3 regions of the Paenarthrobacter sp. NPDC057355 genome follow, and region 1 is predicted to be linked to each of the others. Evidence: predicted binding sites of a transcription regulator. Region 1 holds the regulator's gene; each other region holds the start of a gene.
What was found. The regulator HrcA, encoded in region 1, represses chaperone genes, less so after heat shock. The targets are predictions, from matches to a motif close to TTNGCACTCGNNNNNNNCGAGTGCNAA.

Region 2: groL (chaperonin GroEL) is a predicted target of HrcA. The motif match lies at 1,513-1,539, and genes of this name have one in related genera.
Region 3: ACFUOZ_RS15795 (FmdB family zinc ribbon protein) is a predicted target of HrcA. The motif match lies at 2,438-2,464, and genes of this name have one in related genera.

The regions. Positions count from the first base shown of each region.
Region 1 covers NZ_JBHVAL010000001.1:641,958-646,142, forward strand. The annotation lists gene dnaJ (molecular chaperone DnaJ) at 1-1,082, opposite strand, end outside; gene hrcA (heat-inducible transcriptional repressor HrcA) at 1,133-2,140, opposite strand; gene ACFUOZ_RS02960 (DUF3097 domain-containing protein) at 2,372-3,223, shown strand; gene ACFUOZ_RS02965 (DUF4870 domain-containing protein) at 3,354-3,767, shown strand; gene hemW (radical SAM family heme chaperone HemW) at 3,814-4,185, opposite strand, start outside.
Region 2 covers NZ_JBHVAL010000004.1:53,302-57,486, forward strand. The annotation lists gene ACFUOZ_RS06915 (DUF3263 domain-containing protein) at 13-348, shown strand; gene ACFUOZ_RS06920 (LytR C-terminal domain-containing protein) at 398-1,030, shown strand; gene ACFUOZ_RS06925 (cold-shock protein) at 1,199-1,402, shown strand; gene groL (chaperonin GroEL) at 1,722-3,347, shown strand; gene ACFUOZ_RS06935 (RNase H family protein) at 3,542-4,185, shown strand, end outside.
Region 3 covers NZ_JBHVAL010000015.1:51,078-55,262, reverse strand. The annotation lists gene ACFUOZ_RS15805 (AAA family ATPase) at 1-1,222, shown strand, start outside; gene ACFUOZ_RS15800 (RcpC/CpaB family pilus assembly protein) at 1,237-2,031, opposite strand; gene ACFUOZ_RS15795 (FmdB family zinc ribbon protein) at 2,102-2,377, opposite strand; gene ACFUOZ_RS15790 (5-formyltetrahydrofolate cyclo-ligase) at 2,521-3,135, opposite strand; gene galU (UTP--glucose-1-phosphate uridylyltransferase GalU) at 3,264-4,169, shown strand; gene ACFUOZ_RS15780 (GNAT family N-acetyltransferase) at 4,175-4,185, shown strand, end outside.

The sequences.
Region 1 (4,185 bases):
CTGGCCACCAGCTTGCCCTCGGTGAACTGCTCACCGCGGAGCTTGGCGAGCTGCTGCAGCAGTTCTTCCTGGGCATGGTCAAGTTTGGTGGGCGTCTCGACGTGCAGGTGCACCTTGAGGTCGCCACGGCCGTAGCCCCGGAGATGGGTGACGCCGAGACCGCGCAGGGTGATGATCTCTCCGGACTGCGTGCCTGCCTTCACCTCGATGCCTTGCGCGCCATCGAAGGTGTCCAGCTCGAGGTCCGTGCCCAGAGCTGCCGCCGTCATGGGCACGCTCAAGGTGGCGTGGAGGTCATCACCTTCACGAACGAACATGGAATCGTTGTTCACCCGGATCTCCACGTAGAGATCGCCCGCCGGTCCACCGGCGGGGCCTGCTTCGCCCTGTCCGGACAGCTGGATGCGCGTGCCGGTGGCGACGCCTGCCGGAACCTTGATGGTGAGCGAACGGCGGCTGCGGATGCGCCCCTGGCCGCTGCACTCGTTGCAGGGATCCTTGATAACGGTGCCGAATCCTTCACAGCTTCCGCAGGGTGCTGTGGTCATGACCTGGCCAAGGATGGAGCGGACGGCGCGCTGGACCTGGCCACTGCCACCGCAAATGTCGCAGCGTTCGGGGTGGGTGCCGGGACGGCAGCAGCTGCCATCACACGTCGGGCAGACCACGGCCGTATCAACTTCAAGCTTCTTGTTGACGCCGAACACTGCGTCCTTGAGGTCGATCCGGACGCTGATAAGGGCATCCTGGCCTCGGCGGACGCGGGAGGCAGGTCCTCCGTGGCCTCCGCCACCGCCAAAGAACGTGTCGAAGATGTCCTGGAAGGCGAAGCCCTGGCCTGCGTATCCGCCGCCGAATCCGTTGTCAGTTCCGTTTTCATTGCCGGTGGCGTCATAGACGCGGCGTTTCTGGGGATCTGACAACACTTCGTATGCATGGGTCACGGCCTTGAACTGCTCCGCGACATCCTCACCGGGGTTTACGTCCGGGTGGAGTTTCCGTGCCAGCTTGCGGTACGCCTTTTTGATCTCTTCCCCGGTGGCTTCCGGTGAGACTCCCAAAACGTCATAGTGGCTGCTCAAAGTCGGTATCTCTTCCTGGTTGTACTGCGGATGTTTCCTCGGGCCGGCGTTCAGCCGCCGAGAATGCGTGAAAGGTAACGGGCCACGGCGCGTACTGCCGCCATGGTGGTGGGATAGTCCATGCGGGTCGGTCCCAGAATGCCCACCTTGGCACCTGATCCGTAGCCTGTAGCCACCACAGATGCCTCAGCCAGGCCGTCGTACGGATTCTCCCGGCCAATGCTGACCGAAACACCTCGAGGATCGTCTCCCATGTCCGACAACAACCGGAGCATGACAACTTGTTCCTCAAGGGCCTCCAGCACGGGGCCGATGCTCAACGGGAAATCGACGTTGGAACGCGCAAGGTTCGCCGTACCAGCCATGAGGATGCGCTCTTCACGGCTGGTGTCGCTCAGCGATTCCAGGCCATTTGCGAGCGATTGCGCGAGGGCCCGAAGGTCGGGCGGACACAGCGCAACCACTGAGGGAAGTACCTGCGGCAAGAGGGCCAGCTGGGTGCCGGCGATGCTGCCCAGGAAACGGGACCTCAACAACATCAATGCCTCGTTGCTCACATCCACACCGGTGTCGATGACCTTCTGCACGACGCTTCCGGTGTCTGCGATCAGGACAACAAGCACCTGCTTGGGTGCCAGCAGGACGAACTCCGCGTGGCGGACCAATGCGCGGTGCGAGTGCGGGTACTGGACGACGGCGACCTGGTTGGTCAGCTGCGAAAGGAGCCTGACGGTGCGCTCAAGGATGTCATCGACGTCGTCAGGGCCCTCCAACAGTGAATGGATGGCCCGGCGCTCAGCGGCAGACAACGGCTTGACCTGGGAGATGCGGTCGACAAAGAGGCGATAACCCTTGTCGGTGGGAATCCGGCCCGCGCTGGTATGCGGGGCTGCAATGAGGCCTTCCTCTTCCAGGACAGCCATGTCATTGCGGATGGTGGCGCTGGAAACACCCAGGTGATGCCGCTCGACGAGGGCCTTTGATCCCACAGGCTCCCGGGAATGCACATAATCCTCAACGATGGCACGCAGCACTTCCAGCTTGCGTGGCTCACTCATTGCTCCACCTCCTGACAAATTGCCATGGTCCTTTCGGACCGTCCCCGCGTGACCTCCATCGGGTCACTGCACTTAGCACTCAACATGCCCAAGTGCTAACAAGTCTAGTATGAGCTACCACGTTGTTAGCATTGAAACCGTCCGCGGACTGTATCCAGGACGGCGAGCCGGTGCAGTGTGATCGCAGCTGTTGCCCGTCCTTTCGCATATCAGCACAGAGGTAGGAATTCCTTGGCTCTCGACAATTGGGGTCCGCAGGATCTGACGGCACCGGCCAAGCGCCAGCTCCCTGAGGTCCCGGTCCAACGCGGAATGGTCCTGGAGGACGTCCAGTCGGGGTGGGTGGGCGAAGTCACCCGGGTTGAGAAGACCGGAGGCATGCACATCGTGGCCCTCGAGGACAGGCGTGGCAAGACGAAGTCATTCCAACTCGGCTACGGCTTCCTCCTCGAAGGGCAACCCATCCGGTTGATGCCTCCAGCCGCCCGCCCGCCTGCTTCAGCAGTTCCGGCGGGACGGACAGCTTCGGGCTCGGTGAAGGTCCAGGGACAGCGGGCACAGGTAGCCAAGGCCAGCCGGATCTGGGTTGAAGGCAAACACGACGCCGAACTCGTTGAAAAGGTCTGGGGTGACGATCTCCGGGTTGAGGGAATCGTGGTGGAACCCCTTCATGGCGTGGACGACCTCAAATCCGCCATCGCCGCTTTCCGCCCCGGACCCGACCGACGGCTCGGTATCCTGGTAGACCACCTGGTTCAGGGATCCAAGGAATCCCGGATCGCAGCCGAAGCCATGACCGTCCCTGGCGCTGCCGGGAATGTCTTGATCGTCGGACACCCCTACGTGGACGTGTGGCAGGCAATCCGGCCCAAGGTGCTGGGCATTGAGCAATGGCCGGCCGTGGCCCGCGGGACGGATTGGAAGACCGGAATTCTCAGCGCCTTCGGGTGGCCCCACGAGAGCGCCGAGGACATAGGTTTGGGCTGGCAGCGGCTCCTCGGTGCGGTGCGCAGCTATGCGGACCTTGAGCCATCGTTGCTCGGCCGTGTGGAAGAAGTCATCGACTTCCTGACCGTCCCCTGATCTGCCATCCGGTCCAAGAGGATCTGACGCCTTTTCGGGGCGTTGGTCCCGGGAAGGACGCGCGGGCCGGTATTCTTGGACAGCAACACCGCAGCATCTTTGAAAGCATTTAAAGCAAAGGGAAGACACCGTGGCAGATAACGCTCCTGAAGAACCGGGTAGCGCCGCAGGCCGGCCCCAGTATCACGGCGCGCCTGCCAACGCACTCCCGTTGACGGCCAGTGAGGACCGACAGTGGGCCACTTTGGCGCACTTCGGCGGCATCCTGGGATGCGTGCCGGCTCTCTTGATCTATTTGATCTTCCGCGACCGTGGCCCATTCACAGCACAGGAATCCAAAGAGGCGCTGAATTTCACCTTGCCTCCAACCATTGCCGCCGTGCTCGCCAACATCCTGGTACTGCTGCCCGTGGTCGGCAACATCTTCGCGGTCATCGCGACCGGCATCTGGGTGGCGTTGACCTGCTTCTCCGTCTCAGCAGGAATCCGGGTCAATCACGGTCAGCCGCACCGCTACCGCTTCAACCTGCGCTGGATCAAGTAGAGTCCCGGCTCAGGACCGCAGGAGCTTCTCTGCTGGCTGAGCCGGTTCAGTCCGGCAGGATCCTTCGGACTACCGCATCTGCGAGCAGACGCCCCTTCAGCGTCAGAATCAGCCGACCCTTGAACGCCTGAACAGGATCAACCAGCCCATCGGCGATGAGGCCTGCCATCGCGTGGCGACCCACAGCATCCAGAGCATCTACGGCCAGCCCCGTTCCCAGACGCGCTTCCAGCATGATCCGCTCGACTTCGCGGGTGCCGGCGTCGAGAGTTTCGCGTCCGGCAGCCGGCGAGGTTCCTGCGCCCAACCGTGACGCATAGGCAGTGGGGTGTTTGACGTTCCACCACCGGACGCCGCCAACGTGCGAATGCGCACCGGGGCCGATCCCCCACCAATCATCACCGCGCCAGTAGGCCAG
Region 2 (4,185 bases), on a different contig from region 1:
AAGGAGTGTGCCGTGGCAGAACCAGCACCGGAACCAATGGCGCCGCAGGCTGACGGACTGGCCTTGGCAGACCTCGCCGCCGAAACCCGGAGCGACCCGCCTTTGAGCGAGCGGGACCAGCAGATGTTGGCGCTTGAACGGCAGTGGTGGAAGTACGCCGGGGCGAAGGAACAGGCCATCAGGGAGCTCTTCGATCTTTCCGCTACCCATTACTACCAGATCCTGAACGCGCTGATCGATACCGAGGACGCGTTGGCCCACGATCCCATGCTCGTGAAGAGATTGCGTAGACTACGTACGTCCCGCCAGCGGGCGCGGACAGCGCGGCGCTTGGGGTCGGACGCGTAATTCGCAGGTGCGATCCGTCAGCAGCAACCAGCAAGGACAACGCTTCACCATGACCAAATATGCCAGGGACGAATTCGACCAGGTCCCACAGAACACCTCCCGGCAGGGCGTTCACCGCGACAGCCAGGACGCCACTCGTCCCACATTGTGGCCGGTCCTGACCGTCGGAGCCGTGGCTTTGGTACTCGGCCTGGTGGCGTTCCTCATCCTTCCGAACCTCGGGATTGTCGCCCCCAGCGCGTCATCAAGCGTCACGACGCCGGCGCCCCAGCAGGCCTCGACGTCGCCTTCGGCTGCGCCGTCGGAATCGAGCAGCGCACCGTCCGCCTCAAGCGAGCCAAGCGCGCAGCCGACGCCGTCGAACGCGCCGTCAGCGTCGCCGTCGTCCACCCCGTCCACCGCGCCAGTGGATAAGAGCGTTCCGGTCGCTGTCTACAACGGAACCGGCACCGCAGGGCTGGCGGGCCGCGTGGCCGGATTGGTGCAGGGCGGCGGTTGGACCCTGAGTACGGTAGCCAACTGGGGAGGCCTTCCCCAGCAGACCTCCGTCATCTTCTACAACGCTCCCACGCAGAAAGCCAACGCCGAGGCTTTGGGCGCGCTCCTGGGGATCCAGTCGATCGTGGAGACCCCTGATGTGCAGCAACCACTGGTTGTAGTAGCGGGACCCGGCTACCAGTAACCGCGCGGCTCCACGGCCCAAAAACCCAAACTCGGTTAAGCCTCAATAACAAAACCAGTGCCCTGCCCATTGAAGGAAGCGCAGGGATAGTGACTGTGGTTACAGTGGACTAATTCCGGTCCGGAGATCCCGGCGACCGGTCTTGGCTACTGCGAAAGTGTGGGCATCATGGCATTGGGAACCGTCAAATGGTTCAACGCCGAAAAGGGCTACGGATTCATCACTGTGGATGAGTCCGGTGACGACGTCTTCGTGCATTGGTCTGCTATCCAGATGGATGGCTTCCGCGCCCTGGAAGAAGGGCAGCGGGTCGAATTCGAACTGGGCGAGGGGCAGAAGGGCCCGCAAGCCGAAGGAGTCCGCGTCGCCTGACGCCTCGGTGCTTATCGGGGGCCGGTCAGCTCTTGGCTGAAAGCCTCTTCGTGTGCGCGAAAAGTGGCGCCTCTGCTTGCACTCTCACCGGTCGAGTGCTAATTATTGATTTAGCACTCCTACGGTTCGACTGCTAATCCGGCCCGGCTCACGCCGGTTGCGGAATGGTGGGGAACCGCTGGGGGACCAAGAAACACCTTGGTGGGGTGAGGTCCGGAGCGCGGGGCATACAGAGGCTGCTCGCGAAGGACCGTCCGTCGCGGGCATCCCACCTGACAGGTACCTTCTTAACGACTGTCCCGAAAGGACTACCGCCGTTATGGCCAAGATCATTGCATTTGATGAAGAGGCACGCCGCGGCCTCGAGCGGGGCCTGAACACCCTCGCTGACGCCGTCAAGGTCACCCTCGGCCCGCGTGGACGCAACGTCGTCCTCGAAAAGAAGTGGGGCGCCCCCACGATCACCAACGATGGCGTTTCCATCGCCAAGGAGATCGAGCTGGACGACCCTTACGAGAAGATCGGTGCTGAGCTGGTCAAGGAAGTTGCCAAGAAGACGGATGACGTCGCTGGCGACGGTACCACCACTGCAACCGTTCTTGCCCAGGCACTGGTAAAGGAAGGCCTGCGCAACGTTGCCGCCGGCGCCGACCCGCTGTCCCTCAAGCGCGGTATCGAGAAGGCTGTTGAGGCAGTCATCAGCGAACTGCTGACCTCCGCCAAGGAAATCGAAACCAAGGAAGAGATCGCAGCCACGGCTTCCATCTCCGCCGGCGACCCGGAAATCGGCAGCCTGATCGCCGAAGCCCTGGACAAGGTGGGCAAGGAAGGCGTCATCACGGTTGAAGAGTCCAACACCTTCGGTCTGGAACTCGAGCTCACCGAAGGCATGCGCTTCGACAAGGGCTACATCTCCGCTTACTTCGTCACCGACGCAGAGCGCCAGGAAACGGTCCTCGAAGACCCGTACATCCTGATCGTCAACTCCAAGATCTCCAACGTGAAGGAACTCGTCACGGTTCTGGAGAAGGTCATGCAGTCCAACAAGCCGCTGCTGATCATCGCCGAAGACATCGAGGGCGAGGCCCTGGCCACCCTGATCGTCAACAAGATCCGTGGCACCTTCAAGTCCGTTGCCGTCAAGGCTCCGGGCTTCGGTGACCGCCGCAAGGCACAGCTGGCCGACATCGCCATCCTCACCGGTGGCCAGGTCATCTCCGAAGAAGTTGGCCTCAAGCTCGAAAACGCCGGCCTTGACCTCCTCGGCACCGCCCGCAAGGTTGTTGTCACCAAGGACGAGACCACCATCGTTGAAGGTGCCGGCGACGCCGACGCCATCGCGGGCCGTGTTGCCCAGATCCGTGCTGAGATCGAGAACTCCGACTCCGACTACGACCGCGAGAAGCTGCAGGAGCGCTTGGCCAAGCTGGCCGGCGGCGTTGCAGTCATCAAGGCCGGTGCCGCAACCGAAGTTGAGCTCAAGGAACGCAAGCACCGCATTGAGGACGCAGTCCGCAACGCAAAGGCTGCCGTTGAAGAAGGCATCGTTGCCGGTGGTGGCGTTGCCCTCATCCAGGCCGGCGCCAAGGCATTCGCCAACCTCACCCTCCAAGGTGACGAGGCAACGGGTGCCAACATCGTCAAGGTTGCCATCGATGCTCCGCTGAAGCAGATCGCCTTCAACGCAGGCCTTGAGCCGGGCGTAGTAGTGGACAAGGTTCGCGGCCTGCCTTCGGGCCACGGCCTGAACGCTGCCACGGGTGTCTACGAAGACCTGCTGGCCGCCGGCGTGAACGACCCCGTAAAGGTCACCCGCTCGGCTCTCCAGAACGCTGCTTCCATCGCTGGTCTGTTCCTGACCACCGAGGCCGTAGTTGCCGACAAGCCCGAGAAGAACGCTCCGGCTCCCGGCGGCGACGACATGGGCGGCATGGGCGGCTTCTAAGCCCCCTGTTCTGTTGCATCACCCATAGCAAGTACGACGGCGGTCCTCACCTTCTGGTGGGGGCCGCCGTTTTGTTGCGCCCACCCAACTAAGTAGCAGCAAATGCCTTTCTGAGGGCTCAATACGGCATTTGCTGCTACTTAGTTGGGTGCTGGCACGGATTGAGTGTCAGTGGGGTCTGGCAGGATTAACGTATGACGATTATTGCTGCCGCCGATGGGTCCGCCCTCGGTAATCCTGGACCGGCCGGATGGGCCTGGTACGTTGATGATTCCTGCTGGCGCGCGGGAGGATGGCCCCATGGGACCAACAACCAGGGTGAGTTGATGGCTGTCCTGGACCTTTTTCGGTCGACAGCCCACGTACCTCATGAGGAACTGCTGATTCTTTGCGACAGCCAATACGTCATCAACTGCGTTACCAAGTGGATGGCGGGCTGGAAGCGCAAGGGATGGCGGAAAGCTGACGGGAAGCCCGTCCTGAACGTTGACATCCTCAAGGACATCGACCAAGCGATCGTGGGACGCAAGTACACCTTTGAGTGGGTCAAGGGCCACGCTGGCCACGATCTCAACGAAGCCGCGGACGAGCGTGCACGCGCCGTGGCTTTGGCTTACCAGCAGGGCGTAGCTCCACGGACAGGCCCAGGTTTCCCGGGTGCCCTCGAGGGGTCAGCCCGCGCGGAACCGGAAGCTCTGCTGGGCACGCCTGCTGCCCAAACCTCAGTCCGGATCCCTGAAACAGTACCGGCACCCGTCCGCCCGGACCGCGGCATACGGCCACACTTTGAACCTACCCTTTTTGGTGAATCGGGCATCTTCGGCCAGCCCGACCTATT
Region 3 (4,185 bases), on a different contig from region 1:
GGACCTGGTCTTCGAACACGCAACCTTGCGTCCACGCACGAGTTTGGCCGTAGTAACGGCAAGCCTGCGCCACGCTGCCAGGATCGGCGAGGCCATCAGGCTTCAACTGCCGAACCATCCCTTGCTGTCGTCCTTCTTCGCTGCCGGCCCTGAGTCCTTCCGCGTTGTGGATCTTGAACGCGCGCAAGGCCTTGTCCGGGACCACGTGATCTTTTCCCTTGGCTACGGGCGGACACCACACGGCCGGGCACTTCATTCCTTTGGCCCTTTGTCGGCTGAAGGTGGCCGCAACCGCTTTGCCTTGGCGATGACCAGGGCCCGGCGCTCCATGCATGTCCTGAGCTGCTTCCGGCCTGAGGATCTCGACCTGGATCGCCTGTCGCACGGTGCCGTGGACTTCTATGAGTTGTTGGACCGGGAGCTGTCCGGCAACAGCAATCTCGGAACTCCTGCGTCCCGGGCGGTTGCCAGTGAGCAGGCCCTCGGCGAAGATCCGTTGGTTGCAGACCTTGGAGAACGCCTGCGTGCGCGGGGAGCCCGGGTGTGGCACCTCTACGACGGCGTTTTGGACATTGCGGCAGCGGCTGATCCAGTGCACACGATTGGCCGTGAGGGCGCTGAGATCCCCACCCCTGTAGCCATTGAATCCGATGGCACTGAGCGGTACCGGCGCATGAGTGTCCGCGAACGCAGCAGGCTGCGGCCGCAGCTGCTGGAACGCATGGGCTGGCGGTACATGTCGTTGTGGACGATCGAGGTCTTCACCGACCCGTCCTCGTGCGCGGACCGTATTGGCTCCTACCTTGGTTTGGAGAACCACATCATCACCTCCACGGAATCGCCCCAGCATGGCTTCCTGGACATGGATGTTGAACAATTGAATCTGGACAAGGCAAAGCCAGTGTCCACCCGCCCATCGGCTACCGCACGGGGTCAGCAGCCCGAGGAGGATGGCAGCGAAACGCGGGACGAGGCAGTGGACAGGAAAGCAGCAATGACTGAACAGAACAGCGGCACGACCAACGACTCTGCTGGAGGCGAGGACGATGGTCAGGAGGAGGCCACCGCTGAGCGTGGCACCGAACCGACGAATGCCAAGCACAGCTCCGGCGGCATCCTTCCCACGAAAGCCGCGGAGGACGACCCCCGTGCATGGGGCGACGAGGCGGGCTACGACCATGAGCAGTGGTTGAAGGAGCAGAAACCCCCGCACTGGGGATGATTCCGTGAGAAGCCTCATGGGCTGACCAGAACAAAGAAAAGCTTGCCCTGCGTTGACGCGCCGGCGAGCTTTTCTGCTTGTTGGGGGTTGGCTGCAACCACCACCAGCCCGTCAGTGTCTTTGGTCCCAAGCCACTCGCCCGCCTTACCGCCCTGTGCTGAAGTCCAAAGTACGGGAACAGGGCCCGCAAGAACCTGGCTTTGGCGCGTCTCATCGTATGAACCGGCCGCAGTCAGGACCACGTTCACCAACTGCCCGGGTGAAAGAAGCTGGATCGACGAAGGATCGGCCATGCGGAGGGGAACGGCGGCCGAGCCAGCTGGAGTGCCGGTGAGCAGTCCGGGACCCAGGAGATCTGAATCCGTTGGAATTTGACCCTTGCTCAACGGAGAAGCGAGTTGGCGCCCGACGAGCCCTGCAGGATTCTTCACCTGCGCGGGTACGGCGAGCTCGGGTGCGACGTCCATGGGCGTGAAGTCGGATTCCTTCAGGCTGGCGCCGGCCGGTAGATCGCGCGCTGCCACGAGGACGCTGACGTGCGCCGCCGACGCCGGAGTCAGCTGTTGGACCGCCAACCCTGCGGCAAGGCATAGAAGCAGGGCGACACAGAGCCGGCGGTTGCGGGAGATCCATGCCTTCGGCGTGCGTCGTCGCTGGGGGATAGGGGGCTCGGCGCGGCTGAATCCCGGGCGGGAGCGACCAACTGAGGGTCGCGGATAAGGCGTCGGCGGCTGAAGCTGTTTCCTGTTTGCTGTTTCTGCTGAACGCTCGGCGCGGGCAAGTAACGCACTTCGGGAGGTAGGTGACATGCCGCCACGCTAGCCAGCATGTCCGGCCCCCTGACAGGGGCCGGATTCCCTATGTGGAAAAGACTGGGATTTAGCTCGCTGCGGCCGCTGCTGCTGGAGCCGGTGCGGCGGCTGTAGTCGGCGCGGCTGGAGCTGAGGGCGCCGCAGAAACAGTGCTGCTGCCCTTCGTGTCACGCGAGTCAGTCCGGTAGAAACCTGAGCCCTTGAAGACCACGCCAACGCTGTTGAACTTCTTGCGCAGCGTGCCTTTGCATTCCGGGCACTCTGTCAGGGAGCTGTCTGAGAAGGACTGGACGATGTCGAAGGCATGGTCACAGTCTTTGCAGGCGTATGCGTATGTGGGCACTGAGTTCCTCCTTTAGGACAAAGTTCAGGTCCTGCGGCGCCGTAGCGAAGAGTCTCCGCTTTAGCAGTCCCAGGGCCTGAGTGCCAATTCTATCATCCGTCCCCGCAGCGTGTGCCAGCATCTGTGCCGGAACTCACCACCCTTCAGGCGCCTGTTTCAGCGTCATCCAACGCGACGACGCCGGACGGCGTCAGGACTTCCCGCACGGGGCGATCAAAAGCCTCGGCGGGTATGGAGCCGGAAGGCAACAGATCGGCGTCGTATACCACCGCGACGGTAGGCGGCCGCTGGCCGGACGCGTCCAGGCCGTGCAGCAGCCGGTCGTAGTAACCGCCGCCCTGGCCGATCCTGTTTCCGTCACGATCCACAGCGGTGGCCGGCATGAAGATCCCCGCAGCGGTGGCAACAACTGAACTGTCCAGTCGCTCGCCCAGAGGTTCGTCGATGGGGGCGTAGGTGGACCGCTCGAAGACTGTCGAGGGCGTCCAATACACCCAGCTCAACTGGCGCTCCGGTTCGCAAACAGGAAGCAGGACCTCGTGGCCCGCATTATGAAGGGCCTCGAGGAGCGGCATGGTGGGTGGTTCGAATGCGACCCCTACATACACCGCGAACCGTGCCGGTTCGCCTGTCGTGATGGCGTTGGCCCAGGCGGTTCCGTGCTGGGCCAGTGCCTCGCCCGCTGCTGCGATTTGTTCTGGAGACAGGGCCCTTCTGTAGAGTCGCCGGCTGCGGCGGATGTCTTCTTTCGATGCCATCTGTGTCCAATCCTGAGGTTCGTGGGGTCCTGTTGAATTGTTGCGTGGTGTTGAGCCGCCGGGAAAATGTGCCAGCCGCGCGGCGGGGGGTTTAGCCGATAAACTCTTCCTTCCGTTACATTAGTCCGGTGACTCTCGATAACAACGCTGTCCGTAAGGCCGTCATCCCCGCAGCGGGTCTTGGTACCCGGTTCCTTCCCGCCACCAAGGCGATGCCGAAGGAAATGCTGCCTGTGGTCGACAAGCCCGCCATCCAGTACGTCGTCGAAGAAGCGGTCAAGGTGGGCCTGCACGACGTCCTCATGATTACGGGGCGCAGCAAGCGAGCCCTGGAAGACCACTTTGACCGGGTGCCGGCGCTTGAAGCGACCCTGGCTGAAAAGGGCGACACCGCCAAGCTCGAAGCCATCCAGTCCGCCACCAACCTCGGCGACATCCACTACGTCCGTCAAGGCGATCCGAATGGCCTCGGCCACGCTGTCCTTCGTGCAAAGCAGCACGTTGGCTACGAGCCTTTCGCCGTCCTGCTCGGTGACGACCTCATTGACGCCCGCGATGACCTCCTGAGCGAAATGATCGCAGTCCAGCAGAAGACGGGCGGTTCCGTCGTGGCCCTGATCGAGGTGGAGCCTTCCAAGATCAGCGCGTACGGCTGCGCCGACGTCGAGGAGATCGACGAGGACGGATACGTCCGCATCAAGCAGCTGGTGGAGAAGCCGTCCCCCGAAGAAGCGCCTTCGAACCTTGCCGTAATCGGCCGGTACGTGCTGCACCCGGCTGTCTTTGAAGTGTTGGAGCAGACCGGCCCGGGGCGTGGCGGAGAAATCCAGCTGACCGACGCCCTTGAGGTCCTGGCTGCAGGTGAAGGAGAGGGCTACGGCGTGTACGGCGTGGTCTTCCGTGGCCGACGCTACGACACCGGCGACAAGCTGAGCTACCTCAAGGCCTGCATCGAGCTGGCTGCCGAGCGTGAGGACCTCGGTCCTGAGCTGCGCGAGTGGCTGCCGAAGTTCACCGCAACGCTTCCCCAGTAACAAGGATGTACGGTTC